DNA from 4 places in the Rhizobium sp. TRM96647 genome. Region 2 is predicted to be linked to each of the others. Evidence: riboswitches for the same ligand, from Rfam matches in the RefSeq annotation. Region 2 holds a riboswitch; each other region holds the start of a gene.
The links. Region 2 has a riboswitch for cobalamin ahead of OCK02_RS12405 (CbtB domain-containing protein). Riboswitches for the same ligand answer to the same signal wherever they lie in the genome.
Positions count from the first base shown of each region.

Region 1: linked by a shared signal. The riboswitch ahead of OCK02_RS01490 (hypothetical protein) and the one ahead of OCK02_RS12405 (CbtB domain-containing protein) in region 2 are both predicted to bind cobalamin.
Region 3: linked by a shared signal. The riboswitch ahead of bluB (5,6-dimethylbenzimidazole synthase) and the one ahead of OCK02_RS12405 (CbtB domain-containing protein) in region 2 are both predicted to bind cobalamin.
Region 4: linked by a shared signal. The riboswitch ahead of OCK02_RS13925 (ABC transporter substrate-binding protein) and the one ahead of OCK02_RS12405 (CbtB domain-containing protein) in region 2 are both predicted to bind cobalamin.

Region 1 is NZ_JAOXHF010000001.1:319,102-326,292, forward strand. It holds gene OCK02_RS01485 (GH36-type glycosyl hydrolase domain-containing protein) at 1-1,306, opposite strand, end outside; cobalamin riboswitch at 1,750-1,965, shown strand; gene OCK02_RS01490 (hypothetical protein) at 2,066-2,281, shown strand; gene metH (methionine synthase) at 2,362-6,150, shown strand; gene OCK02_RS01500 (YeiH family protein) at 6,156-7,181, opposite strand.
Region 2 is NZ_JAOXHF010000005.1:391,068-398,258, reverse strand. It holds gene cobN (cobaltochelatase subunit CobN) at 1-1,384, opposite strand, end outside; gene cobW (cobalamin biosynthesis protein CobW) at 1,684-2,736, opposite strand; gene cobU (bifunctional adenosylcobinamide kinase/adenosylcobinamide-phosphate guanylyltransferase) at 2,741-3,268, opposite strand; gene OCK02_RS12410 (CbtA family protein) at 3,268-4,068, opposite strand; gene OCK02_RS12405 (CbtB domain-containing protein) at 4,081-4,257, opposite strand; cobalamin riboswitch at 4,301-4,611, opposite strand; gene OCK02_RS12400 (peptidoglycan-binding domain-containing protein) at 4,717-6,594, opposite strand; gene OCK02_RS12395 (cobyric acid synthase) at 6,751-7,191, opposite strand, start outside.
Region 3 is NZ_JAOXHF010000007.1:15,784-22,974, forward strand. It holds gene OCK02_RS14225 (TolB family protein) at 1-361, shown strand, start outside; gene OCK02_RS14230 (diguanylate cyclase domain-containing protein) at 538-2,037, shown strand; cobalamin riboswitch at 2,140-2,372, shown strand; gene bluB (5,6-dimethylbenzimidazole synthase) at 2,418-3,104, shown strand; gene OCK02_RS14240 (DUF2865 domain-containing protein) at 3,126-4,232, opposite strand; gene OCK02_RS14245 (phytanoyl-CoA dioxygenase family protein) at 4,593-5,657, shown strand; partial or broken gene OCK02_RS14250 (TerC family protein) at 6,008-7,191, shown strand, end outside.
Region 4 is NZ_JAOXHF010000006.1:273,234-280,424, forward strand. It holds gene OCK02_RS13910 (class I SAM-dependent methyltransferase) at 1-603, opposite strand, end outside; gene OCK02_RS13915 (ABC transporter ATP-binding protein) at 609-1,427, opposite strand; gene OCK02_RS13920 (FecCD family ABC transporter permease) at 1,424-2,452, opposite strand; gene OCK02_RS13925 (ABC transporter substrate-binding protein) at 2,449-3,480, opposite strand; cobalamin riboswitch at 3,659-3,889, opposite strand; gene OCK02_RS13930 (transcriptional regulator NanR) at 4,270-4,974, opposite strand; gene oiaX (3-oxo-isoapionate-4-phosphate decarboxylase OiaX) at 5,149-6,402, shown strand; gene OCK02_RS13940 (four-carbon acid sugar kinase family protein) at 6,409-7,191, shown strand, end outside.

The sequences.
Region 1 (7,191 bases), on a different contig from region 2:
TGTCCATCTGGTCGAGGAAATAGTAGACCCCGACCATGGCCAGAAGCGTCAGCAGGATCACCGGCCCGGCGATGGCGAACCAGTCGAGCGAGCGGCTGAAGCGCACGATGCGCTGCAGGATGGACGGGCGGTAGCCGATCCGCTTTTCCAGGATGTCGCGCTTCTTGCCGACCAGGTAGCTGCCGACATTGGCCTCGTGCGCACCGGCGACGTTGCCCGCCGCCATGTCCTCGGCGGTCATGGCCAGCGCCAGCTGCGTCACCTCCAGCTCCGTCTTGCCGGAGCGGCGGGCCATCTTCTCGATCGTATCACGGTAAGCGTTGCGCGAGCCGAAATCGAGCTCGGTATAGTCCGAACCCTCGCGCAGCGCCGCATCGAGGCGGCTGACGCTTTCGACCCAGACCGGCCATTCCGTATCGTCGATCGTGCGCAGCCCCTTGATCAGGTTGCTCATCGTGACGTTACCGGAGGAAAGCCGGTTCTGCTCGGCGACGAGGACCTCTTCCAGGTCGGTCCCGCGCGCCTCGATCTGCTTTTCCAGCCACTGGATCGCCGCGCCCGATGCCTGCAGCCCGTCGCGCAGACGATAGAGCAGTTGGGCGACGAAGGTGTTGTCGGCGACGAGATGCTCGATCTCGCGCAGGATCACGACGCTCTTTTCCGGGTCGTTCTGGCGGATCAGCTCGTCGGCCACCTCGTTCGCCTTGCGGCGCATCCCGCGCGAACGCTCGACACGGCTGGAAATGCGCCGCAGGTTCTCGATCAGGATGAAGCGGACGATCGACGGCAGCGCCCAGAGTTCGCCGATCTTGAAGGCCTCGGCCTTCTGGAACCCTTCCACGATCGCCGTCAGGCTCTCGCGCGAGACGCTGCTCTGGGTATGGGCGACGTAGAGCCAGCCGAGCGCGAGCGTCCGCGGGACCTCGACCTCGCCGACCTTCATCGTCGGCAGCTGACGGTAGAAACGGCGCGGGAAGTCGCGGCGCACTTCCTGGATCGCCTCCTCGACGACGTAGTAGTTGTCGAGCAGCCATTCCGCCGCCGGCGTTATCGTCGCGCCGGCTTCGACGTCGCGGGCCGTCGTCTGGTAGACCCGGAGGATTTCCTTCTCGTTTTCCCGGTGGCGGGCGCGGAAGTCGAACGGCGTGAAGCCCGGCAGCGAATTCGCGCCGTTCCGCGCCAGATCCTCACCGCAGGCACTCAGCTCCTCGAGGGTGAAATAGGTATCCCGGATCGAATCATTGTAGTCGATCTGCTTGGATTCCGTCTCGCGCGACGAGGTCTGTGGTCGGTTGTGAAGGGACATCAGCTTTTTTCTGTTTTTCGAGCAGGGTTGGTGGATCCGGCCGCGGCCGGACTTACGTTCGGCAGGCAGGGATCATCCGAGCGGACTTGTGCAACAGGACGGCGTCATGCGTTCCTCCGTACGACCCCGTCAGCGGATTCCATGCGCACGAAAATGCGCCCTCGATCGACGGGCGGCATGTAACGGGCGGCAGGGTCTTCTCCCGCTTCTGCGTGGCGCATGAAAACGGCTTTCTTTAGCCGCAATGGCAGGCTGTTGCAACAGAACTGGAAGGCAGGGGCAAGGCGACTCCAACAATATCAAGGCCATGAGATACCACCCTTGGCCTACGTGACCAGCGGTGAACGGGACCTGAACGCGGCGCATCCGGCAAGGGTTCCATGCCCGTGTCCAATTCCGTCGATAACCCGCCCGCCTGCGTTGACATCGCCGTCGCCTTCGGGCCACCTTGCGGCCATCAGGGTTCTTCCGAATCGTTCGCGACGAGGAAGCGAAGAGGGAAGCCGGTGCGATGGGAAGCCATCCATTCCGGCGCTGCCCCCGCAACTGTAGGCGGCGAGCTGCTGTCCCCCATGCCACTGGCACGTTTCGTGCCGGGAAGGCCGGACAGAGGCAACGACCCGCAAGCCAGGAGACCTGCCCTGATGAACTCGTAACGTCCATGGGCGGGGTGTCCCACGGGTGCGCTTGCTCCGCGTCAAGGCGGATCTTCAGCTTGCGTGCGTCCGGTCATCCCCCAATTCCAGATTGGGGAAAGTCATGCATGTCACCATCGAACAGAACGCCTCGGGCTCCGGAAAGCCGGAATCCGTCTTCATCTCGTGGCTCCTCTGGCAGCCGCGCGGCGCCGATCTTCCGGCAGAGGCCCTGAAGGAACTCGTCAAGCTCGCACCCTACAGGGACCGTGATCCGGACATCGTCCGGCTCCGTTCGCTGTTCGAGCGGCTCGCGGGACGATCAGGCCGGCCGCACTGATTTTCGCATAAAGACATATTGACATAAACATATCTTTATGTGATCTCCGGAGCAGACATGCTGCATCGGAGGGCTTCGCCATGGCATCGGCCGACCTCGACGACCTTTTTGGTCCCGAACTACCACCCCGCAATGGCAAGGACATCGCCGATGCGCTGCGCGCCGCCGCGCGCGAGCGCATCCTCGTCCTCGACGGCGCCATGGGCACCGAGATCCAGACGCTCGGCCTCGTCGAGGACGATTTCCGCGGCAGCCGCTTCGGCGAGTGCGCCTGCCATCAGCAGGGCAACAACGACCTCCTGACGCTGACGCAGCCGGCCGCGATCGAGGACATCCACTATCGCTATGCACTTGCCGGCGCAGACATCCTCGAGACCAACACCTTTTCCTCCACCACGATCGCCCAGGCCGACTACGGCATGGAGGACATGGTCTACGAGCTCAACCGCGACGGTGCCCGCCTCGCCCGCCGCGCCGGCCTGCGCGCGCAGGAGAAGGACGGGCGGCGGCGCTTCGTCGCCGGCGCGCTGGGCCCGACCAACCGCACCGCCTCGATCTCGCCGGACGTCAACAACCCGGGCTACCGCGCCGTCACCTTCGACGACCTCAAGCTCGCCTATGCCGACCAGCTCCGCGGCCTCATCGACGGCGGCGCCGACATCATCCTGATCGAGACGATCTTCGACACGCTGAACGCCAAGGCGGCGATCTTCGCCACCCGCGAGGTCTTCGCCGAAAAGGGCATCGAGCTGCCGGTGATGATCTCCGGAACGATTACCGACCTTTCCGGCCGCACGCTGTCCGGCCAGACCCCGGAAGCCTTCTGGAATTCGGTCCGCCACGCCGACCCCTTCTCGATCGGGCTGAACTGCGCCCTCGGCGCCAACGCCATGCGCGCCCATCTGGACGAGATCTCGTCCGTCGCCGACACCTTCGTCTGCGCCTATCCGAACGCCGGCCTGCCGAACGCCTTCGGCCGCTACGACGAGACGCCCGAGCAGATGGCCGCCCAGATCGAAGGCTTCATGCGCGACGGCCTCGTCAACATCGTCGGCGGCTGCTGCGGTTCGACGCCGGCCCATATCGAGGCGATCGCCAAGGCCGCGGCCCGTCACGCGCCGCGTGCGATCCCGGACATTCCCCGCCACATGCGGCTGTCCGGGCTGGAACCCTTCACGCTCACCAAGGACATCCCCTTCGTCAATGTCGGCGAGCGCACCAACGTCACCGGTTCGGCAAAATTCCGCAAGCTCATCACCGCCGGCGACTATGCGGCCGCCCTCGACGTCGCCCGCGACCAGGTGGCGAACGGCGCGCAGGTGATCGACATCAACATGGACGAGGGCCTGATCGATTCCGAAAAGGCGATGACGGAGTTCCTGAACCTCGTCGCCGCCGAGCCGGACATCGCCCGCGTGCCGGTGATGATCGACAGCTCGAAATGGGAGGTCATCGAAGCGGGCCTGAAATGCACCCAGGGCAAGCCGCTGGTCAATTCGATCTCGCTGAAGGAAGGCGAGGAAGCCTTCCTGCACCATGCGCGGCTCGTGCGCGCCTATGGCGCCGCCGTCGTCGTCATGGCCTTCGACGAGACCGGCCAGGCCGACACGCAGCAGCGCAAGGTCGAGATCTGCACCCGCGCCTACAAGCTGCTCACGGAGGTCGCCGGCCTCGCTCCGGAAGACATCGTCTTCGACCCCAACATCTTCGCCGTCGCCACCGGCATCGAGGAGCATGACAACTACGGCGTCGATTTCATCGAGGCGACGCGGCAGATCGTCGGGACGTTGCCGCATGCGCATGTCTCCGGCGGCGTCTCCAACCTCTCCTTCTCCTTCCGCGGCAACGAGCCAGTGCGCGAGGCGATGCACGCCGTCTTCCTCTACCACGCCATCCAGGCCGGCATGGACATGGGCATCGTCAATGCCGGCCAGCTCGCCGTCTACGACACGATCGATGCGGATCTGCGCGAGGCCTGCGAGGACGTGGTGCTGAACCGGGCCCCCAAGGGTGGCGGTACCGCGACCGAGCGGCTGCTCGAGATTGCCGAGCGCTTCAAGGGCGCAGGCGGCAAGGAAGCGAAGGAGAAGGATCTCGCCTGGCGCGAATGGCCGGTCGAAAAGCGCCTGGAGCACGCCCTCGTCAACGGCATCACCGAATTCATCGAGGCCGACACCGAAGAGGCGCGCCGCGCCGCCGCCCGTCCGCTGCATGTGATCGAAGGGCCGCTGATGGCCGGCATGAACGTCGTCGGCGACCTGTTCGGCGCCGGCAAGATGTTCCTGCCGCAAGTGGTCAAGTCGGCCCGCGTGATGAAGCAGGCCGTCGCCGTGCTGCTGCCCTACATGGAAGAGGAAAAGCGCGCGAACGGCGGTGCTGTGCGCGAGAGCGCCGGCAAGATCCTGATGGCCACGGTCAAGGGTGACGTGCACGACATCGGCAAGAACATCGTCGGCGTCGTTCTGGCCTGCAACAACTACGAGATCGTCGACCTCGGCGTGATGGTGCCGGCAGCGAAGATCCTGGAGACCGCGAAAGCCGAGAACGTCGACATCATCGGGCTTTCCGGCCTCATCACCCCCTCGCTCGACGAGATGGTGCATGTGGCAGCCGAGATGGAGCGCGAGGGCTTCGACATCCCGCTGCTGATCGGCGGCGCGACGACGAGCCGCGTCCACACCGCGGTGAAGATCCACCCGCGCTACGACCGCGGCCAGGCGGTCTATGTCACCGATGCCAGCCGCGCCGTCGGCGTCGTCTCCAGCCTCCTGTCACCGGACGCGCGGCAGGGCTATGTCGAGACGTTGCAGGCGGAGTATCGCAAGGTGGCCGACGCCCATAGACGGGCCGAGGCGGAAAAGCAGCGACTGCCGCTGGCCAGGGCCCGCGACAACGCCTTCAGGCCGGACTGGTCCGCCTACCGCCCGAAGACACCTTCCTTCCTCGGCACCCGCGTGTGGCAGGACTGGGATCTGGCCGAGCTCGCCCGCTACATCGACTGGACGCCGTTCTTCCAGACCTGGGAACTGAAGGGCGTCTATCCGAAGATCCTCGACGACGAGAAGCAGGGCGCGGCCGCCCGCCAGCTCTTTGCCGATGCGCAGGCCATGCTGGAGAAGGTCATCGCCGAGAAATGGTTCACCCCGAAGGCCGTGGTCGGCTTCTGGCCGGCCAATGCCATCGGCGACGATATCCGGCTCTTTCAGGACGACAGCCGCAGCCGGGAACTCGCGACGTTCTTCACCCTACGCCAGCAGCTTTCCAAGCGCGACGGCCGTCCCAACCTGGCGCTTTCGGACTTCGTCGCGCCGGCGGAGAGCGGCATTGCCGACTATGTCGGCGGCTTCGTCGTCACCGCCGGTATCGGCGAGATCGCGATCGCCGAGCGCTTCGAGCGCGCCAACGACGACTATTCCTCGATCCTGGTCAAGGCGCTGGCCGACCGCTTCGCCGAGGCCTTCGCCGAGCGCATGCACGAAGTCGTCCGCAAGGAGCTCTGGGGCTATGCCGCAGGGGAAGCCTTCTCGCCCCAGGAACTCGTCGCCGAACCCTATGCCGGCATCCGGCCCGCCCCCGGCTACCCGGCCCAGCCCGACCACACCGAGAAGACGACGCTGTTCCGCCTGCTCGACGCGGAGAGGGAGATCGGCGTCCAGCTGACGGAGAGCATGGCCATGTGGCCCGGCTCCTCCGTCTCCGGCCTCTACATCGCCTCCCCCGAGAGCTACTATTTCGGCGTCGCCAAGGTCGAGCGCGACCAGGTCGAGGACTATGCCAGGCGCAAGGGCATGCCTGTTGCCGAGGTCGAGCGCTGGCTGGGGCCGGTGTTGAACTATGTCCCGGCGCCGCTCGCAGCCGCCGCCGAGTAGACCCGTCAGGCCGGGCTGACCTGTAGCAGCAGGATCATCGCGTAGCTCGCCGCAAGCAGCGCCAGGAGCGACAGGAGCACGGTGGCGCTCACCCGCATCCCGGCCTGCATCACCTTGCGGATGTCCACGCTAAGCCCGAGGGCGGCCATGGCGATCACCGTCAGGGCACCGGATGCCGTGTTCATGGTGGTGGCCGCCGTCTCACCGATCAGGCCGAAGGAGCGGGCCGCCAGCATCAGCAGGAACCCGACGATGAACCACGGGACGAGCCGGTGCAGCGGCGGTCGGCGGCGATCACCGCCCGACCGGTTCGCCGACACCAGCGACAGCAGCAGCACGACTGGCCCGAGCATCATCACGCGCACGAGCTTGACCAGCATGCCCATCTGCACGCTGACGGCCGAGACCGGGGCCGTCGCCGCGAAGACCTGCGGAACGGCATAGACGGTCATGCCGGCAAGGATGCCGTAATCCACGCCCGAAAGCCGCAGGACGGGCGCCAGCAACGGCAATAGCAGCACGGTCAGCACGCCGAGCACAGCGGTGAAGGCGATCGAGCAGGTCACATCGTCGGGCCGCGCCCGGATGACCGGCGCGGTCGCGGCGATCGCCGAATTGCCGCAGATCGAATTGCCGCAAGCGACGAGCACGGCCAGCCGCTTCGGCAGGCCGAGAAAGCGGCCGATGCCATAGCTGACCGCAAGCATGCAGAACACGACGAATGCGATGCCGCCGAGCATTGCCGGCCCGATAGAGGCCAGCACCGCCGCGCTGATCCCGGAGCCCAGCAGGACGATGGCGATCTCCAGAAAGTACTTGGCGGTGAAATCGATGCCGGGGTCGAAAAGATCTGGACGCCTGAGCAGGAGGCGGGCAACCGCACCGAGGAGGATCGCCAGCACGAGCGCCTCGAGCCAGGCCTCACCTGCAAGCTGCCTCTCGGCGAGATCACCCAGAAGCGCGAGACCGGCGATGGCCAGCGAGAGAAGGACACCGGGGGCATGGGCACGAAATGGAATGACTTTGCTCATACACAGTAAA
Region 2 (7,191 bases):
CGGCGTCCCAGCGGGCGGCCGCCTTGAACGAGACGGCCCGCGCCAGTATCCGGCCGTCCACCTCCGGCAGCGACACGTTCATGCCGAGGTCGCGCGCCGTCAGGCCCTGGCCCGACGCCTGCCAGGCCTCGCGGGAGGAACCGGAAAAGATCACCTGCAACACCTGCGCGCCGGCCTCGTCCAGCACCGTCGGCCTGCGGTTGCTACCGGGTGCGGAGACGGCGAAGCTCGTCGCGTTGAGCACCGCCTCCGGCCGCGCGGCGGCAAACGCCGTCCGCACGATCTCGATCGAAGCCGGATCCTTGAGGCTGGAGACGAAGACCGGCAGCGCCCGCACGCCCTCGGCCGCCAGCGCCTCGATCAGAAGCTCCACCGGCCGCGTCTCACCGCTCTGGACATAGGCGCGGTAGAAGCAGATGGCGACGGTCGAGGGGTCGGAGGCCACGCCCGGAGCTACGCGCCCCGCCGCAGCACTCGGCTGCGCGAAATTACCCCCCTCTGCCCTGCCGGGCATCTCCCCCTCGGGAGGGGAGATCGGATGGTGCGCGCGTCCAGCCACAAACGCAGCGTCGCTTGCCGCGAACGCGGCTTCGGATAGGGGCGATGCGGGCAGCGGCTCGCCGATCTCCCCCCCTGAGGGGGAGATGTCCGGCAGGACAGAGGGGGGTGCCGGGGTCGAAACGATCGCGTCCGAATGCCCCTCATCCGCCCTTCGGGCACCTTCTCCCCGCAGGCGGGGCGAAGGGGAGCCTTGCTCTGTCTCTGCCGCTTCCGCCCCCTCTCCCCGTTCACGGGGTGAAAGGCAAACCTTGTTCCACGTCGCGAAATCGACCACGCCCCGCCCCGGCCACCAGATGCCGGCCTTTTCCAGCGGCGCCGGTGCCTCGGGCTTGTCGCCGCCGAAGACGAGCGCATCGGCATAGGCGAGGAAGCGGGCGGCGTTCTCCGCGCCCCCCTCCGTGAGATAGGCCCAAAGCTGCAGCCGGTCCTCGTCCGCGATCCGGTTGAACGGCGCCAGTCCCTCGTCCGGCCGGTCGTCGCCGGGCAGCGCCACGATGGCGACGCCGTGTGCCACCGCCGTGGCATGGAGCGCCTCCAGCACGTAGCGGAAATAGCTGGCGCCGCCGAGCGCCCGCACGACGATGAGCTTTGCATGCCGCGCCGTGCGCTCGACATAGGTATCCACCGACATCGGATGAGTGAGCGAGGCGAGACTTGCGAGCCTCAGCCGGGCCCGCGCCTGCCGGCCGCGATGGGCGGCGGCGATCGAAGCCAGTTCCGTATCGGCCGCCGACAGGAACAGGACGTCGCCCGGCGACTGGCCGAGATCGATCGCCTCCTTGCCATCGGCGATGGTACCCTTCTGGGCTAGCAGCAGATGCATGACGGCTCTCCGCTTCGGCGCGGCAGGTTACACCCACCTCTCGTCTGCAGCCCCTCTCCCCCACAGACAAGGTTATCGCGTTTGAGTTGCCGCAGGCGCAGCGAACGCCCTCTTCTCCCCATCGGGGAGAAGAGGGCTCGCAGCGCCGGATGAGGGGGTGGCGCGAGGCGCCAGGGCGTACCCCGAGCCCCCCTCATCGCCTCGCATCCGCTCGGCACTTCTCTCCGCCGGAGAGAAGAAGGAGCAGCCCGTCGCCGAGCCTGGTTCCGGCGATAGCCCTGTTCAGCAGACACGGCGGCTCAGCCCGCGGCTGCAGCGATCGCCGTACGCACGGCCTGCTCGTCCATGTCGTGCAAACCGATGACGACGAGGCGGGTGCCACGGGTCTCGCCGGGCGCCCAGGCGCGCTCGAAATACTGGTCGATCCGGCTGCCGACAGCCTGGACCAGAAGCCGCATCGGCTTGCCCGGAACGTCGGCGAAACCCTTGACGCGCAGCACGTCATGCTCGGCGATGACGCCCTTCAGCCGCTCCACGAAACCGGCCGGATCGGCGACCGGGCCGAGTTCGACGACGAAGCTGTCGAACTCGTCGTGGTCGTGTTCCTCGCCATTCTCGTGCTCCAGCTCATGATGCGACTTGCGGTTCTTGATATCGTCCTCGGTGCCGACGCCGAGGCCAAGGAGCACGGCGGCGGCGACGTCGCCGTTCCTCGCCTCGATCATCGCCGGCTTGCGGGCAGTTCGGGAGGCCACCTCGTCGCGCACCGTCTTCAACCCGGCGGCATCGATCAGGTCGGTCTTGTTCAGAACGATCAGGTCCGCCGCCGTCAACTGGTCCTCGAACAGTTCCTCCAGCGGGCTCTCGTGGTCGAGGTTCTCGTCCTCGACGCGCAGCGCATCCACCCGGTGGTGGTCGTCGGCGAAACGGCCGGCGGCGACCGCGGCGCTGTCGACGACGGTGATGACGCCGTCGACCGTCACCTGCGTCTTGATCTCCGGCCAGTTGAAGGCGGCGACGAGCGGCTGCGGCAGCGCCAGGCCCGAGGTCTCGATGACGATGTGATCGGGGCGGTTGTCGCGCTCCAGAAGCTTCGACATGGTCGGAATGAAATCGTCGGCGACGGTGCAGCAGATGCAGCCGTTGGTGAGTTCGATGATGTCGTCCTCGCTGCAGGCCTCCGCGCCGCAGCCCTTCAGCACGTCGCCGTCGACGCCGAGGTCGCCGAATTCGTTGATGATCAGCGCGATCCGCTTGCCGTTCGCGTTCTGCAGCAGGTTGCGGATCATCGTCGTCTTGCCCGCGCCGAGAAAGCCGGTGATGACGGTGGCGGGGATCTTTTGCTGGAGCATGGGCTCAACCCTTCATTTTCAGCGGCAGGCCTGCCGCGACAAGATAGACTTCGGAGGCAAGCTGCGCCACCTGCTGGTGCAGCCTGCCGGCGTGGTCGCGGAATTCGCGCGCCATCTGGTTGTCCGGAACGATCCCCAGCCCGACCTCGTTGGAGACGAACACGAGGCGGCCGGGTGCGGTGACGATGGAGGCCGCGAGATCGTCGAAGGCGGCCGCCATGTCGTGCTTTTCGAGCATCAGGTTCGTCACCCACAGCGTCAGGCAATCGATGAGCAGCACCCGGTCCTCGCGCGCCGTGTCTTTGATGCGCTCCGGCAGCGCCAGCGGCTCCTCGTGCGTCACCCAGCCATGGCTGCCGCGTTGGGCCTTGTGCTGGTCGATGCGCGCGCGCATCTCCTCGTCCCAGGCGCGGCCGGTGGCGATATAGTGCCTGGACAGGCCGCTCTCGGCGGCCAGCCTCTCGGCGAATGCGGATTTTCCGGAACGCGCACCGCCCAGAACCAGGACGGCTCCGGGCGATGTCGTTTTCATCAGGCTGCCTTTGCTGCGACCTTTTCGGAAACGCCGATCTTCTCGTTGGCGAAGCCGAGCGAAAGCCCGAGCACGACCCAGAAGAACAGCGTGGTGGCGAGCGCCGCCACGGCGAACTCCGCCCCGAGCACGGCCGGCACGTTGCTGGCGATGTCGGCAGGCTGCGGCGCGCCGTAGACCTGCGGGGCCCCGATCAGGACGATGCCCGCGACCTTCGCCGCAATCCCATCCTTCAGGATCAGCAGGTAGAGCCCCACGGCCGAAAGCACGACTGTCGCCACCCACCAGACCTGCCTGTCGCTTAGGTCGGCGGCCGGGAAGCCCGGAAGCTCCGGTGGCAGGCCGATGGCCGGCAGGAGATGCACGGCAAGCCAGCCGGCAGCGCCCCACAGCACCCCGTTGGCGACCGTGATCGCATTGCCGGTCACAAGGCTCACGCCCGCCAGCAGCAGCGCGAAACCCGCGCCGGTGACGAGGTTTGCGAGCAGCGTGCCGGAGAAGCGGCTCATGCCGAACATGATGCCGCCGTCCTCGTGCTCGCCCTCATGGGCATGGGCCACCGAGATGGGCGAGAAATAGGCGGCCACCTCCGACATCGTAGCGCCGATGCCGAGCGCGGAATGCTCGTGCGACGCGTCCGGCTGGACCTCGGCGCCGGGGGCGGCAGGCTCTTCGTCGCCGCCCTCGAATTCCTCGGCATGCAGGATCAGCGGAATGACGCGCGCCTCCTGGGCGACCGTCATCAGGGCGCCGGAGAACAGCCCGGCCACCAGGGCGGCCAGGAGATATTTGACGATCATGACATCTGCTCCTTAGTGGCAGGGAAAGCCATAGGAGTGGCGGGTGTCGTGCGCGGTGTCGTGCAGGACGGACGAATTGGCGAGGCCTGCGCCGAACACCAGGAATCCGCCGAGCAGAAGCGCTACGAGACCGGCATAGAGACGATCGTTGAGAGAAAGGGAAACAGAAGAAACGTTAGACGCAGCCATGACAACCTCCGTGCTGGCAACGGGGAAAATCCCCAGGTCGGGCACGATGCCCTCATTGGCCGGCAGGTCTCCTGGCTCGCGGCGTCGGGCGCGAATTGCGCCTGCGGCCCACCCTCGCCTTCCCGGGTGATGCGCGACATGAAAGGCGGACGATTCGTAGACATAGAGGCGTCCAGACCCCGGTTCATCATGCCGCCACCCAGTGGCTTTGCCGGTTGATCAAACCGGCTGGATTGGCCTCGCCACTCTACAGTCGCGGGGTCGGCCGTGATTGGAGCGCCCTGATTGGGTCCACCCCGTCACGTTCCCATTTAAGCGTCCGTCCATCACTGGACCGACGCACCTTCCAATAGTGGCGATGATTATGCCTGCAGGCACCGGAAGTCAATTGGCAGGAAACGGCGTCCGCCGCGCCGAATGCGTCGTCGCGGCGGCTGTTCGTTCAGTTCCGCTGGCCGCTCAGTAGCCCGGCCCGCTGATCGTCAGGTCGCTGCCGGGGCCGTAGCCGCCCCCGACCGGCCCCTCGTAGACGCCGCCGACCGGACCTTCGCGGTAGTAGCCGTCGACCGGGCCTTCGTAGACACCGTAGCCGTCATTGTAGTAGCGGTCGCGGCGGGCGCGCTGGCGATCGACGTATTCGCGGCTGCGGGCCTCGGCGAAGCGCGCCGACTGGCGCAATTCGCGATACTGCTTGCGCGTCAGGTAGCCGTCGCCGGCATAGCCGGCCGAGCGCTGCCAGGAGGCGATCGCCGCCCGCGTGCGCGGACCGTATACGCCGTCCGCCCCGCCGGTGCCGTAGCCGAGCGCGTTCAGCCAGCGCTGCGACTGGGCACGTGCGGCCGGATCGAGATAGGCCTCGCGCACGTCCGAAGGCGTCTGGAAGACCTTCGGCTGCTGCGAAGGCGCAGGCTGCGTCTGGCGAACGAGCGGCTCCGTCCCGGCGCCGAGCGGCGCAGCCGTTGCGGCGGGAGCGTTGATGGCCGGCTCCCGCGCGGCGACGTCGCCTGCGGGCTCTTCGCCGCCTGTGGCCTTGCCGCCCTTTTCCAGCGCGGCAAGGCGCTGGCGCGCCTCATCGGCAAAGCGGCCCTGCGGGAATTCGCGCAGGTAGTTCTCGAAAGCCTGCGGCCGGCCGTTCAGCACCGCGCGGCTCCAGCTGTTGTCCTCGCGACGGGCCAGCCGCTCGGCCTCCCCGTCCCCGGCTTCGTCCCCATCCATGCCCCCGCCGGCCGGTGCGGCTGCGACCGCATCCGCGGCGCCGTCCGTTGCCGGGCCGCCGTCGGGATCGGCCGCAGGGCTCGCGATCGCATTCTCGCCGTCGGTCGGCAGCGCCTCGGTGTCGAGCGCGTCGGCAACGCTGCCCTCGGCGACCGGCGGCGCGGCGGACGGCTGGGCCGCCTGCTGTTCGGCTCGCGCGCGCTCGGCCTCAGTCGCCGCCGTGGCTTTCTCGGCGGCGGCATCCGCCCTCGCCTGCGCTTCCCTAGCCTGTGTTTCCCTGGCCTGTGCTTCCGCAGTCGCCCGGGCTTCCTCCTCGGCCTTCGCCTTCTCGGCTTCCGCAGCGGCGATTGCGCGCTCGCGTTCAGCCTCCGCAGCCACCTGCTCCGCCTCGGCCCTGGCCTGCGCGGCAGCGGCCGCATCGGCGCGCGCCTTCGCTTCGGCCGCAGCCCTCGCTTCCTCTTCCGCCTTCAGCCGGGCCTGCTCGGCCTTGGCCTGCTGCTCCGCCTTGAGCCTTTCAGCCTCGGCCGCCTCCTCGGCGCGCTTGCGCTCGGCCTCGGCCCGCTGCCGTTCCGCTTCGGCCTTCGCCGCGGCAACCCGCTTCGCCTCGGCCTCCGCGCGCGCCTGTTCTTCCTTGCGCTGCCGCTCGGCCTCTGCCACGCGCTTCGCCTCGGCCTCGGCGGCCAGCCGCTCCTCTTCCGCCCGCTGCTTCTCCGCGGCGATCCTGGCCTCCTGCTCGGCCTTCAGCCGCGCGGCCTCGTCGGCCTTGCGGGCGGCCGCCGCCTTTTCCTTCTCCGAGGCGGCGCCGGCGTCGGTGGCTGCAGAATCCTGCGGCTTGCCGTCGTCTGCGCCAGCGGTGCTGGCAACGCCCCTGGCGTTCAGTTCGGCCAGCCGGAGCCGGGCCATCGAGGCGAAGGTGCCGTTCGGATAGTCCTTCAGATAGGCCTCGTAGCCTGCCGGATCGCTGCCGGAGGAAACCTTCTGCCAAAGGGAAAACTCGGTCTCCCAGCGCTTGCTGGCGCTGACGGCCGGCTTCGTCTCGGCCGCCTGCACGGCCGGTCCGCCCGCGATCGCAAGCCCGATCAGCCCCGCCCATCCGAGTTTCGCAAAACGGCCACTGGTCATTCGACATTCCCTTTCGATCGCATGCGGCATCCCCCCGTCAGATAGCGGCAGGGCGATGCCACTCAAGGTCTTTGCATCGGATTCTGGCGCAACTTTGGTGGTAACCTTAACCGACGAAGATGACGAAACGGCTTCGCCATCCGCCCGGAAAACGTCTCAGCCGCCGCGATTAATCGGGATGGTCCGATCACTTTCCATCAGCCGCGAAAGCCACGCGTGATCCAGCACGGCTTCGAGTTCGACGGCCACGCCGTCGAGTGCCGCGTCCACAGCACCCCGGTAGTCGAAGCCGCCGCCGGCGATCCCGAACTCCGCAAGCAGCCGGCTGCGGAAGGCGTCGCTCGCCATGAAGCCGTGCAGGTATGTGCCGAACACCCGGCCGTCCGCCGAGGTCGCCCCGTCCGCCCTGCCGTCGATCATAATGGGTGGACGAGCGCAGTCGGGGCCGGTGGTCCTGCCGAGATGGATCTCGTAGCCTTCCAGCGGCACGTCGTAGCTGAGCGACCGCGCGCGGCTGTTGCGCACCGTCTTCTCCGGCGCCATCTCGGTCTCGACGTCGAGCAGGCCGAGCCCGTCGACCGCGCGCTCGCCACCCTC
Region 3 (7,191 bases), on a different contig from region 2:
ACGCAACGACGGGCCGGACTGGTCCTGCGACGGCTGGATCTACTTCAATTCGAGCCGCAGCGGGCGCATGCAGATCTGGCGGATCCGGCCGGACGGGACGGAGTTTGCCCGGATCACCGACAGCCCCTTCGGCGACTGGTTCGCCCATCCGACGCCCGACGGACGCGCCCTGCTGGTGCTGTCCTACGACGGCGATGTCTTCGATCACCCGCGCGACCATCAGGTCCGGATCCGGATGATGGATGCGGACGGGCGCAACGACCGGGTCCTGTTCGAGCTCTTTGGCGGGCAGGGGACGATGAACGTCCCCAACTGGTCGCCCGACGGATCGCAGTTCGCCTTCGTCCGCTACGCGCCGTAGGTTTCCGTCTTTGCGTGCAGCCGCCGCACGGTCTTTTCGGCCTGGAATATCCCCAGATTTGCACGGGTTAATTGTTTGGATACCAGTCCGGTTAAGTGAATATTCCTGCTTGCGCAATAACGTCCCTGCCAAGAACAACGCGGCGAACGGCCGCTAGCCTGTCAATGGGGATCGACATGGCGAATGCAGGGGCCGGCGTTCCGGCCACGCCCCGGGGGGGTGTCAGACTGGGGATCGGCATCGCATCGGCGGTGATCGTCCTCCTGTTCGCCAGCGCCAATTTCCTGGTCCTCGACTATTCCATCCGCCAGGCGAACGATTTCGTCGCCGAAACCGAAAAGACCCTGGTCAAGAGCGAGTTCCGCAACCAGATCGAACAGGTGGTGCTCTACCAGAGCGGCTTGTCGGTCTGGGACAAGAGTTTCGACGAACTGGCAAACGGGCGGCTCGGCGAGGACTTCATCCGGCGCGACCTGAGGGACTGGCTGTGGCGCGAGTCCGGCTTTTCCTGGCTCGTCTTCGCACGGCCGTCGGGAGAGACGGTCCTTGCCATGCACAACGGGATCGTCGTGCCGGGCGAGGAGGCCGACGGCGTCCGCTACTGGATGAGCGACCTCGTGAAGCGGGCCACGGAGAACTACTACGCCGCCTTGCGTCGTACCCGCGACGGCTGGATCGTGGCGAAGTCGATGTCCAACGCCAGCGCCAGCCATGGCGGCGTGCCGCAGATCAGCGCCACGGGCATGCGCGTGATCGAGCGGGTGATGAGCATCGTCGTGGTGCAGGCGGTGGTGCCGCGGCGGCTGTTCATTCCCGACGATCGCCGGAGTCCGGTCCTGATGATCACCGTGAAGCCGATCACGGCCGCCATGCTGGCGGATTCGGAGCGGCGCCTGGGGCTCACCGGCCTCGGCTTCTCGCCGATCACGACCGACGACGACAACCTGCTGACGACCGGCGTGGGCGGCGATGCCTATAACCCGATGGTGGCCTCCTGGCACCCCAACCGCCCGGGATCGTTCGTCTGGACCATGGCGGTGCCGCACATCGCCGCGCTGATTGCGATCTTCGTCGTGGTGATGGGTTTCGGCGCGCTCAAGTTCTCCTCGCTCGTGCGCGCGCTCGAGCGCAGCGAGGCGAAGAACGCCCATCTGGCCCGCCACGACGCGCTGACCGGGGTGCTCAGCCGTTCCGGGTTCGACCTCACGGTCAACGACCTTTCCGCGAAGGGGCAGAGGCCGTTCTCGATCATCGCCATCGACCTTGACCGGTTCAAGGCGGTCAACGACCGTCACGGCCACGCGGCCGGCGACGAGGTGCTGCGGGTCATGGCCGCCCGGTTCATGGCCCGGATTGGCGACCGCGGCGTCGTCGCGCGTCTCGGCGGCGACGAGTTCGCCGTCCTGCTGCCTGATATCGCCGACCGGGAGGACACCCTTCCGCTTGCGGAGAGCTTCGTGCGCGACGCGCAGGTCCCCGTACCCTTCGAGGGGCAGTTGCTCCAGCTCGGCGGCAGCGCCGGCATCGGCGCCTTTCCCGAACACGGCCGGACGCCGCATGCGATCATGCTCGCCGCCGACGCGGCCCTCTATGCGGCGAAGAACGCCGGCCGCAATCGCGCCCAGTACGGCGTGGCCCGCGCCACCGATGCGGCTTCGGACATCGAGGCCGCCTGAACGAGCGTCCCCACGAACGTCTCCTATGAACGCTCCCGCGGCACTGTCCGGCACACGCCGTCGTTCCGTCGCTCGCAGCCCTTGCGTCGCGGCCTGCGGCGTGTGCAAATGTATCTGCCAGGTGCCCCGCGAGAGAGCCGGGGAGAATCGGGAATCCGGTGGGGCTGCGGACGACGTCCGTGTCCTGAAGCCGGAACGTGCCCAACGCTGTGACGGGGACGGCAAGGCCGCGAGGGAGGGACCCTCGCCAGATCGCCACTGGTCGAAAGACCGGGAAGGCGGGCCCGGCCGGACGAACCGAAGTCAGAAGACCGGCCTGGCGCAATGGACCTGTCCGCGCGGACGGCGGAGGGGTCGCAAGCATTGTTGGGGAGTTGACGATGCGACCGTTCAAGCGGGACGAGCCAGTTCCCGTCCAGCCATTCACGCCGGCCGAACGGGCGGCCGTCTACCGCGCCATCGAGACGCGTCGCGACGTGCGCGACCAGTTTCTCGCCGATCCCCTGCCGGACGATCTGCTGGAGCGCCTGCTCGGGGCTGCCCACAACGCGCCGTCGGTCGGCTTCATGCAGCCCTGGAGTTTCATCGTCATCCGCGACCCGCAGGTGCGCGCCGGTGCGCACCTGGCGTTCCAGCGTGCCAACGAGGAGGCCGCCATGCTCTTTTCCGGCGAGCGGCAGGAACGCTACCGCACGCTGAAGCTCGAGGGGATCCTCAAGGCGCCGGTCAGTCTCTGCGTCACCTGCGATCCCGACCGGGCCGGCAGCGTCGTTCTCGGGCGCACGCACAATCCGCGCATGGACGTCTACTCGACGGTCTGCGCGGTGCAGAACCTGTGGCTTGCGGCGCGGGCGGAGGGCGTCGGCGTCGGATGGGTCAGCATCTTCCACGATGCCGATATCCGCGCGCTTCTCGGCATTCCCGAGCGGATCGAGATCGTCGCCTGGCTGTGCCTCGGCTTCGTCGACGCGCTCTACGAGGAGCCGGAACTGGCGGTGAAAGGCTGGCGGCAGCGGCTGCCGCTCGAGGATCTGGTGTTCGCCGACCGGTGGGGGCAGCGGCGCTGACACCGGCAGCGGATCGGCGGTTCAGTTCGTCCCGGCGGGATTGCGCAGGTCCAGCGCCGGCTGGTCGTCGGGCAGGAAGCTCGGCCCGACCATCCGCACCTTGTCCTTTACCGGATCGTAGGGCCGCTCGATGACCACCTTCTCGGAGGCCGTGGCGCTTGTGACGGGATGCATGCGGATCGTCGTGACCGACCCGACGTTCTTTCGGGTCGTGCCCGGCGCCGCGCCGGCGGTCGCTTCGGGCACGTTGCCGCCGCCGGCACCGGCCATCCTGCGGTGGTAGCCCGCAAGGTCGCAGCCGCAGGCCTTGTCGGCGGACCGGTCGCGGCTCTGGTAGGCATAGGCATTCGGCAGGGCGGAATAGGGCCGGCCGGTCAGCGTCGAGATCATGTCGCCGCTGCCCGGCGACTGCAGCGGCTGGTAGAAGAGTTCCGTCTCCGTCTGCGGGCACATCATCGAGCAGGTCCGCTGGTCGCGGCGGAAGTCGAGCGGGGTGGCGGCGGACGATATCGGGAAGAAGCCGCCGTCGCAGGTGCGCACGCACACCGTCCGCAAGGGACCCTCCTGCGGCGCTGCGCCCCAGTTGCCGAACGTCGTCGGCATCGCCGCATACGGATCGTCGGCCTCCGAAAGGTCGCCGCCCTCCAGGGCCAAACCGGCCTCCGTGGACGCCTCGAGCGCGACGGCCTGCCCGCAGCCGTTCTCCGACAGTTCAGCCAGAATACGGCTGCGCTCGGCCGGATCGCCGCCGACAAACGACATCTCGTTGCGCTTCTTCATCAGGACCTGGAGGTTGCGGTCCATCTGGTCGATCGTGGAGATGATCGAGGCACAGGCACCGGCGTTCTGGCCGCCGAAGACGGTGACGCTGCCGTTGCTGCAGCCGAGCCGGCGAAGGTCGCCTCTCGCCCGGCGAAGCTCCATGTTCTGCCGGGCGATCGCGCTCGAATAGCTGCGTACCTGCTCTGCGCTGTCGATCGCGCGCGGCAGGCTTGCAAGCTGTGACCGGAGATCGCCGCAGATCGCGGCCGTCGGGGACTGTTCCGCCGTCTGGGCTCGGGCCTGCGCGTGCGGCAAGGCGATCGCCAAGGCAATCGGCAGGGCCGTCGCAACAGCCCGAAACGCCACTTTCCCCCATCCCCACGGCACGTCGTCAACTCCTGTCGCGTTTCCTCTCGCGGCTCGGGTAACGCCGAATCGGTCCCTCGGTTCCGGCGGCGGACGGCAATCGGACGTTCCGCCGCAGCTCGGCGCTCCTGCCGGGCAAACCCGCTATCGATCATAGCTTCGAGGGGCGAATGAGCAATGTGCTCGTCGAAAAGTGATTAACGTCAATTATAGTTGAATTTGTCTTTCATGTTTTATGCACCGGAATTGCTATCGCCGTGCCCATGGTGTAGCAAATTGCTGGCTGCGGCGGCCCTGGGGCGGGTCATTTCGCCCGCCTTCCGGCGCCGCCATTCCGTCGAAAGCACCATAGGTTCCCGCATGCGCCTTTCCTCCGTTCTGCTCAGTCCGTTCTATGCGCTTCAGCTCGCCTCGGGGGCCAAGTCCTTCGCGGACAACCCGATCATCGGCAGCAAGACCCTGAACAGGATGGGCCTCCATGCCAAGCGGGTGTCGATCGCCATGGACATGGCCGACTGGCGGCGCAAGTCGCTGGCGCGGCTGGTGACGGCCGAACAGCGGCGCGAATACGACGAGAACGGCTTCGTGAAGATCGAGAACTTCCTGCCGCCGGAGGTGTTCGCGCAGGTGACGTCGGAGCTGGAAAACAGCGACTTCGACCGTTACGACATGCTGCAGGGAACGACGGTCACGCGGCGCGCGCTGATCGACGACAGCGACGTGGAACGCCTGCCGGGCTTCAAGGCGGCGCGCAACGACCCGCGCATGACCAATCTTCTGCGCTACGTCTCCTCCAGCGACGGCCAGCCGCTGCTGGTGGTGCAGGTGGTGATGGCGCTCGCCTCGACGCCGTCGAAGGAAGCGTCCGCCGACCCGCAGACCGCGCTCCACAGCGACACCTTCCAGCCGACCGCGAAGGCCTGGTTGTTTTTGAAGGACGTCGGCGAGGAGGATGGGCCGTTCTCCTACGTGCCCGGTTCGCACAAGATCACGCCGCAGCGGCTTCTCTGGGAGCAGCGCATCAGCGAAAGCGCCGATACGATCGAGAACAAGTATTCTGCCCGCGGCTCGCTGCGCATCATGCCGCACGAACTGACCGCGCTCGGCTACAGCCAGCCGGTGAAGATGGTGGTGAAGGCCAATACGCTGATCGTCGCCGACACCCACGGCTTCCACGCCCGCTGCCCGAGCTACAAGCAGACGACGCGCATCGAGATCTACGGTTCGCTGCGCCGCAACCCGTTCCTGCCGTTTACCGGCCTGCACGTCGCCTCGCTGCCCGTCATCAAGTCGCAGATGAACCGCCTGATCATCGGCGCCATGGGCCTGCGCGGCAAGCTCGGCCTCAAGGGCTCGCCCTGGGTCAAGGCCGGCCTCGGCAAGGCCGGCGAGTGGTCGAAGCGGCTGAAGCAGCCGGGCGGCTGACAGGCGCAGTTGCGGGGCGCGGCTGCCGGCACGGAACACGTGCACTGCGACCGGTCATCAAATTTTGTTCATCGGGAAAATTCAACGGGAGAGGGGCGTGCGCTTTTCCATACGGCGCCGTTGTGCTATCAGCGCGGCCGATAGAATTTTCTGACCGGACCGGAAGCAAACACGCCGATGCCTGACGAAGGCGACAGTACCAGCGAAAGTCGATACCGATCCGGGCTGGCATCGTTCCTGCGATGCCAGCGGAAATACAGTTCAATTCATTCTCCTAGATGCGCCGCTCGCCCTGGATCTTCCGTCCGGGGTTTTCGGCGTTTCCCCGTTATTCTCTGACAGGTCTCATCATGGAATTCCTCGCAGATCCCAACATTTGGATCGGCCTCGTTACCCTCATCGTGCTCGAGGTCGTCCTCGGCATCGACAATCTCGTCTTCATCGCGATTCTCGCCGACAAGCTGCCGCCGCATCAGCGAAACACCGCAAGGCTGGTGGGGCTTTCGCTGGCGCTCGCCATGCGCATCGTGCTGCTGTTTTCGATCTCCTGGATCGTGACGCTGACCCAGCCGCTCTTCAGTGCCGGCGGCCTGTCGTTCTCGGGGCGTGACATCATCCTGATCCTCGGCGGCGTGTTCCTGCTGGCAAAGGGCACGATGGAACTGCACGAGCGGCTGGAAGGCGCGCACAAGCCCAAAAACGGCAAGATCGCCCACGCCGTCTTCTGGCAGGTAATCGTCCAGATCGTCGTGCTGGATGCGGTCTTTTCGCTGGACAGCGTGATTACCGCCGTCGGCATGGTCAACAATCTCTGGGTCATGGTCACCGCCGTCTGCGTGGCGATGGCGGTGATGATGCTGGCCTCCAGGCCGCTGATGGCCTTCGTGTCCAAGCATCCGACGGTCGTCATCCTCTGCCTGGGCTTCCTGCTGATGATCGGTTTCAGCCTCGTGGTCGAGGGTTTCGGGTTTCATATCCCGAAGGGCTACCTTTACGCGGCGATCGGCTTCTCTGTCCTGATCGAAGCCGCCAACCAGATCGGCCGCCACAATCGCGAGAAGCGCATCACGACGGGGGACCTGCGGGAGCGCACGTCCGAAGCCGTGCTCCGGCTGCTCGGCGGCCGGGTCGGGGAGGAGACGCTCGGCGAGGCTGCCGACGTGATGGCCGAACAGTCGGCCCAGGGCGCGCTGTTCAAGCCGGAGGAGAAGGAGATGATCCGCGGCGTGCTGGACCTCAGCGACCGCCCGGTCAGCTCCATCATGTCGCCGCGCAACGAGGTGGAATGGCTCGACCTCAATGACGATCCGGAAGAGCTGAATGCTGCGATCCGGAAGTTGACGCACAGCCGGGTCATCCTGGCGCGCGATACGGTCGATGAGTTCGTGGGCGTCGCGATCACCAGGGAACTGCTCGATGCGCAGATCGACGGCAAGGCGATCGACTGGGCGCGCGTCGCCCGGCAGCCGGTCATCGTGCACGAAACCACGGACGTATTGCGGGTGATGGAGCAGCTTCGCCGTTCGCCGGTCCA
Region 4 (7,191 bases), on a different contig from region 2:
CTCCCCAAACGGCAGGCGGTCCATGATCGACTGGTGGCGTTCGCTCATCGCCCCGTCATAATGCGGATCGTGACCGACGAAGCGCTCGAGCGCGCTCACCGCAAGCAGGGCCAGGCGCCCGATCGGCGTCGGCCTCGCCCAGTTCCCGTCGAACACGAGAAGCCTGCCGCCCGGCTTCAACACCCGGAACCAATCCGCAAGCGCCTGTTCCGGCTCCGTCAGGGTCCAGACGAGATGCCGGCAGACGATGGCGTCGTAGCGCTCGTCCGGCTCCATCGTCCGCTCCGCATCGGCAAGAATGAAGCGGACCCGTTCGTTTCCCGCATGCTTGTCCCGCGCGACCTTCAGCATCGCCTCGGAGAAATCGAGGGCGACCACCTCATGGCCGAGCGAGAGCAGGACATTGGTCACCTCCCCGGTTCCGCAGGCAAGCTCCAGAACCCGGCACGGCGCCTCCCCCAGGACACCGCGGATCGCCCCCGCCCAGGCGTCGTGTTCCGGCCCCGGCGGGATCCGGTGACCGAAGGCAAGGTCGAACGTCTCCGACCGCTTCGACCAGTATTCGCGGATGTCTTCCTTCAGATGGTGGTTGCGCGCATCCATCGGCATCAGGTTCCCGTTGTCGCAAGGGCTACGGCGGGAGCGGCACGCCGCCCCGGCGACGTTCTCCCGGGACGGAAGCGGATGTGGCAGCCGCCGTCCGGCTCGTGCTCGATTGCGACATCCACGCCGAAGACGTCGCGGATGCGCTCCACGGTCAGGACATCCCGCGGCCGCCCCAAAGCGACGAGCCTGCCGGCCTGCATCACGGCGATCCGGTCGCAGAACATGGCCGCGTGGTTGAGGTCGTGCAACGCCGCCACCACCGTCAGGTCCTGGCGTCGCACCAGGTCGAGCAGGCTGATCTGATGGCCGATATCGAGGTGGTTGGTCGGTTCGTCCAGCAGCAGGATCCGGGGCTGCTGGGCCAGCGCGCGGGCAATGTGCAGCCGCTGGCGTTCGCCCCCCGACAGCGTATGCCAGCTCCTGCCTGAAAGGTGGGCCATGTCGACATTGTCCAGCGCCGCGTCGACGATCCGGTCGTCGTCAGGCGACCAGGGCGAGAGCGGCCCGAGATAGGGCGTGCGGCCGAGTTCAACGGCCTGGCGTGCGGTGATACGCTCGCCGGTCTCCGCCTGCTGTTCGACCAGCGCCAGCCGCTGCGCCACCGTGCGCCGACCGAGCGCGCCGATCGGCACCCCGTCCAGCAGCACCTCTCCCGACCGGGGCTTGCGGATGCCGGAAAGCAGCGACATCAGGCTCGTCTTCCCCGAACCGTTCGGCCCGATGATGCCGAGAAATTCGCCGGTCTCGACCGCAAGCGAGACATCCTTGAGAATGTCGGCGCCGCCGGCCGACCATGAAACGCTTCTGGCGGTCAGCCTCATGCGCGCGCCCTCCCCTTTGCGAGGATCAGGGCGAAGGCCGGCGCACCGATCAGCGCGGTGATCACGCCGATCGGCAGGACCTGGCCGGGAATGATGGTGCGCGACAGGATGTCGGCGAGGATCATGAACACCGCCCCGGTCAGGGCCGCGGCCGGCAGCAGCACGCCATGGCGCACGCCGACCAGGAGCCGCGCCGCATGCGGAATGACGAGGCCGACGAAACCGATGGAGCCGACGATCGAGACCATCACCGCGGTCATCATCGCCGACACGCCGACGAGTGCAAGATAGGTGCGTCGCACCGAGATCCCGAGCGAGGCGGCCGATTCCGCGCCGAAGGTGAAGGCGTCGAGCGAGCGCGCATGCCACAGGCAGACGACGAGACCCACAAGTGCCGCCGGAACGGCCAGCCAGGCATCCGCCCAGCGCACGCCCGACAGATTTCCGAGCAGCCAGAACATGATGCCGCGCGCCTGCTCCGCCGTCGCCGCCTTGGTGACGATGAAGGAGGTGAGCGCGTTGAAGAGTTGCGAGCCAGCGACGCCGGCGAGGATGATCGCCGCCGTGCCGCGCCCGGCCTTCACCGCCAGGACGCTGACCAGGACGAAGGCTGTGATCGCGCCGAGGAAGGCCCCGAGCGGCAAGGTCAGCACGCCCGCGCCGATACCCAGGATGGCGACGCCGACCGCGCCCGTCGAGGCGCCCGCGGAAATTCCGAGGATATAGGGATCGGCGAGCGGGTTGCGCAGCAGCGACTGGAGGACCGCGCCGGAGAGCGCCAGCGCCGCTCCGCAGGACGCCGCCACGACGGCCCGGCTCAGCCGGTAGCTCCAGATGATGCCCTCGTCGATCGGCTCCAGCGGGTAGCCGGCATTCCACAGCCGGTTCGCCACCGTCTGGGCGACCGTGGCGAGCGGGATCGCCGTCTCGCCGATCGCAGCCCCCATCCACAGCGCCAGCAAGAGGATGACGAGCGCGGCGATGGCCGCACCCGTCCGTCCGCCCGATGTCAGCGTCCGGTTCACTTGGCGAGGCCGGCGTTGGCGATGGCGTCCGCCAGGGCTTCGATGCCCTCGATCGTCCGGATCGTCGGGTTCATCGCCTGGGCGTCCATGTCGAAGACATGGCCGTTCTTCACCGCCGGCATCAGGCTGGCGACCGGATCGGCCTTCAGGAATTCGAGCTTGGCCTCGAGGCTGTCCAGCGGATAGCGCCGCCGCTCCATGGAGCCGGCGACGATGATCGCCGGATCGGCCTTGGCAATCGTTTCCCAGCCGACCGTCGGCCACTCGTCGTCGGTCTTGATGATGTTCTCGATGCCGAGCGCCGACATGATGTAGCCGGGCGCGCCGTTCTTGCCGGCGACATAGGGATCGGCGTCGGCGGCGCTGGAGAACCAGAAGACGGCCGACAACTTGCCCTGTGCGGAGGCGACCTTGGCGCGGGCGGCCTCCTCGCGTTTCTTCAGATCAGCGACGACAGCCTCGCCCTTTTCCTGGACGTTGTAGATCTGCGCAAGCTCGCGGATCTCCTGATAGACCAGGTCCATGGTGAAGACCTGATGGCGCACGCCGTCGCTCGCGGCAGAATTGTCCTTGCCGACGCAATCGGACGGCGAGGTGTAGACCGGGATGCCGAGCTCCTCGAACTGTTCCGGCCTTCCGACCACGCCCTCCGGCCCGACCTGCCACTGGAACTGCACGGCGACGATATCCGGCTTCTTGGCCAGAACGCTCTCGAAGCTCGGCTCGTTGTCGGCGAGCCGGTCTATCCGCGCGTTCACCTCTTCATAGCCCTTCAGCACCGGCCCGACCCAGAGCGCGGTACCGACCACCTTGTCGGCAAGTCCCAGCAGATAGAGGATCTCGGTGCTGCTCTGGCCGATCGAGACCGTGCGCGACGGCGCACTTTCGAAGGTCACCGGGCGACCGCAATTCTGCAGTGTCAGCGGATAGCTGGTCTCGGCAGCACTCGCCTGGCCATGGAAGGACGATGCGGCGAGGCACAGGGCGACGAAGCCCGCGCGGAGCGGTTGTTTCAAATGAATTTTCATGGAATTCCCCGAAATAGCTGGGACGCCCGCAGGGGCGCCGTTGAAAAAACGGACAAGCCGTCAGGCCGTCCGGTCGCTCGAAGGATCGCCAGGTCTCGGGAAAGGCAGCGTGAAGACGCACAGCAAGGCGCCGATGGTCGTCATGATGGCTCCTGTTCCGGGCTTCCCCGCCCGTGACGTTGGATCGATGGCTGACGGCAGGTCTCCTGGCTCGCGGACATGCGCCGTTCATCTGCCTTCCCGCGCGTTGCGCAGTGGCATGGCGCCGAGGCGCCACGAGGATGAACGGCAATCCGCTTACAGTTGCGGGGGCAGCCACGGTTTTGGTCCCGACTTGGGTCGTCCGCACCGTGTTCCCTATTAATCCCCTCCGCTTCGTGGGCGGGGAACCGTCGTCTTCCAGATAGACGTTTGCGCACCGCGCCGTCAAGCAAGCCCGACCGGCAACTTTGCGTTCTGCACGCAATAGGCGCGGCCGGACCGGCACCCGTGCCGGCGCATCCGATGCGGGGCAGGGGTTTTCGGCACGGTCTGGAACGGTCATCGAACTTCCCTCGGGATCTGACCGGGCCTGATTAGTGTAATGGTATTACGTGAGTCAATCGAGTTGTTATTTTATAACATCACATATCAAGCGCAAATGCGGCCGCCGTCCCGCGCCGAACGCGCGGGGCCCATCACGACCCGGAGATTTCAGGAGGATCTGCGACCGTCCGCAGCGGTCCGGACGGTCGAAGCGATGAATGGGGATAAGACGCTCCGGAACGGCGCCACGGACCTGTGGCCGGGTCAGCGGTTGTAGAGCGCTCTCGATCGTTCGAGATGCTTCAGCATCGCCGCTTCCGCCCCTTCGGCATCCCTGCTCCTGAGCTGGTCCAGGATTTCCTCGTGCTCCACCAGCGTGAGCTTTTCCTTGCCGGTCCAGATCAGCATGTCCGTGTGGTATTCCTTCAGCCAGGCCAGCATGGCCTCGCTGACGGCAACATAGATCGGGTTACCCGAAATCTGGGCGATCCGGCTGTGAAACTGCATGTCGGCGGCGATGAAAGCTTCCGCGTCCCCGAGCGAGCGTCGCTGGCGCTCGATGATGGCCCCCAGATCGTCGATATCGCCGCTCCGGGCACGTTGCGCCGCCTCGCGGGCCATGCCGCGCTCGAAGAAGATGCGGGCGCTCTTGAGATGCTCGAGCGTATCGGTCGACTGCGACAGCATGATCTTCGCCGTCAGGTCGACCTGACGGAAGATCGATTGCGCGGTCAGTTGCAGCACCTTCGCCCGCTCGCCGTGGGAAATGCTGAGCAGGCCCTTGTTGGCGAGCGACTGCATCGCCTCGCGGATGGCGGGACGGCCGACGCCGAAACGCTCCATCAGCACGCGCTCCGAAGGCATCTCGTCGCCCGGCTTCAATTCTCCCGACGTGATCATCCGCTCCAGCCGGTCGAAGACCTCGTCCGACAGCTTGCGCCTGACGATCGGCTCGATGGTTTGGGGCATGGCGTCTCTCTGGCTCATTCTCCCTCCCTTAACATTTCTGCATCTTGCGACAAGCCAGGACGGCCGGAATCGGTTTTCTGAAAATTTCCGTTGCAGAAATTGGAATACTTATTATACCAGATCATGAGTTGACGCCACGACAAAGTGACGTGGCGAGGAGGAGCAACGGCTTTCATGCTGATCACCCTAACCTACCGCATCGAGACGCCCGGCAGCGTCGAGGCGATGGCGAACAAGATCGCCAGCGACCAGTCCACGGGCACCTTCGTCGCGGTGCCGGGCGAGACGGAGGAGCTGAAGGCACGGGTCGCAGCGCGCGTACTCGCCATCCGTCCGCTGGAGGACACCTTCTCCCCCACCTGGCCGGAGGCCGAGCCGGGGCAGCGGCTCAACCGCGCCGACGTCGACATCGCCTTTCCGCTCGATGCCATCGGCACCGACCTTTCCGCGCTGATGACGATCGCGATCGGCGGCGTCTTCTCCATCAGGGGCATGACCGGCATCCGCATCGTCGACATGAAGCTGCCGGAGGCGTTCAAGGGCGCCCATCCGGGCCCGCAATTCGGCATCGACGGCAGCCGCCGGCTGACCGGCGTCGAGGGCCGTCCGATCATCGGCACGATCGTCAAGCCGGCGCTCGGCCTGCGCCCGCACGAGACGGCCGAACTGGTTGGCGAACTGATCGAGTCCGGCGTCGATTTCATCAAGGACGACGAGAAACTGATGAGCCCGGCCTACTCGCCGCTGAAGGAGAGGGTAGCGGCGATCATGCCGCGCATCCTCGACCACGAGCAGAAGACCGGCAAGAAGGTGATGTACGCTTTCGGCATCTCGCATGCCGACCCGGACGAGATGATGCGCAACCACGACCTCGTGCTCAAGGCCGGCGGTAACTGCGCGGTCGTCAACATCAATTCCATAGGCTTCGGCGGCATGAGCTTCCTGCGCAAGCGCTCGGGTCTCGTGCTGCATGCGCATCGCAACGGCTGGGACGTGCTGACCCGCGACCCCGGCGCGGGCATGGATTTCAAGGTCTACCAGCAGTTCTGGCGCCTGCTCGGCGTCGACCAGTTCCAGATCAACGGCATCCGGATCAAGTACTGGGAGCCGGACGAGAGCTTCGTCCAATCCTTCAAGGCCGTCAGCACGCCGCTGTTCGACCCTTCCGACCGGCCGCTTCCCGTTGCGGGGTCCGGCCAGTGGGGCGGCCAGGCGCCGGACACCTACCGGCGGACGGGGCGGACGACCGACCTTCTCTATCTCTGTGGCGGCGGCATCGTCAGCCATCCGGGCGGCCCGGCGGCCGGCGTCCGCGCCGTCCAGCAGGCCTGGCAGGCCGTAGTCGCCGACATCCCGCTTGGCGACTACGCCAGGGACCATCCCGAGCTTGCGGCCTCGCTCGCGAAATTCGGCGACGGCAAGGAGTAAGCATTCATGTCAGACCTGCTCGTCAGCTACTACGGAGACGATTTCACCGGCTCGACCGACGTGATGGAATCGCTTGCCGCAAGCGGCATTCCGACCGTCCTGTTCCTGGGCGTGCCGCAGCCCGAAATGCTGCAGCGGTTTGCCGATTGCCGCGCCATCGGCATCGCCGGCACGAGCCGCAGCGAGACGCCGGAATGGATGCAGGAGAACCTCGTTCCCGCATTTCAGTGGCTGAGGAGCCTTGGTGCTGCGGTCTGCCACTACAAGGTCTGCTCGACCTTCGATTCCGCGCCCCAGGTCGGCAACATCGGCAAGGCGATCGAGATCGGCCGCGACGTGTTCGGCCAGGCCAGCGTGCCCGTCATCGTCGGCGCGCCGCAACTGAAGCGCTACACCGCCTTCGGCCACCTCTTTGCCGCCTATCAGGGCCAGGTCTACCGCATCGACCGCCACCCGGTGATGAGCCGTCACCCGGTGACGCCGATGGCGGAGGCGGATCTCGCCATCCATCTCGGCCGGCAGACCGATCTGCCCGTGGCGCTGGCCGATCTCGTCACGCTCGCCGCGCCGGATGCGGATGCGCGCCTTTCAGCCCTTGCCGGCGCGCCCGGCATCCTGCTGATGGACGTCGAGTCCGCCGAGAGCCAGGCGGCCGCCGGCCGGCAATTGTGGCGGCTCAGGACCGAGGGCGGCTTCTTCGTGGCCGGCTCGTCCGGCGTCGAATATGCTCTCCTCGAAGCCTGGCGGCAGCAGGGCCTGATCGGCGGAAAGGTCGAATTCGCCGAACCC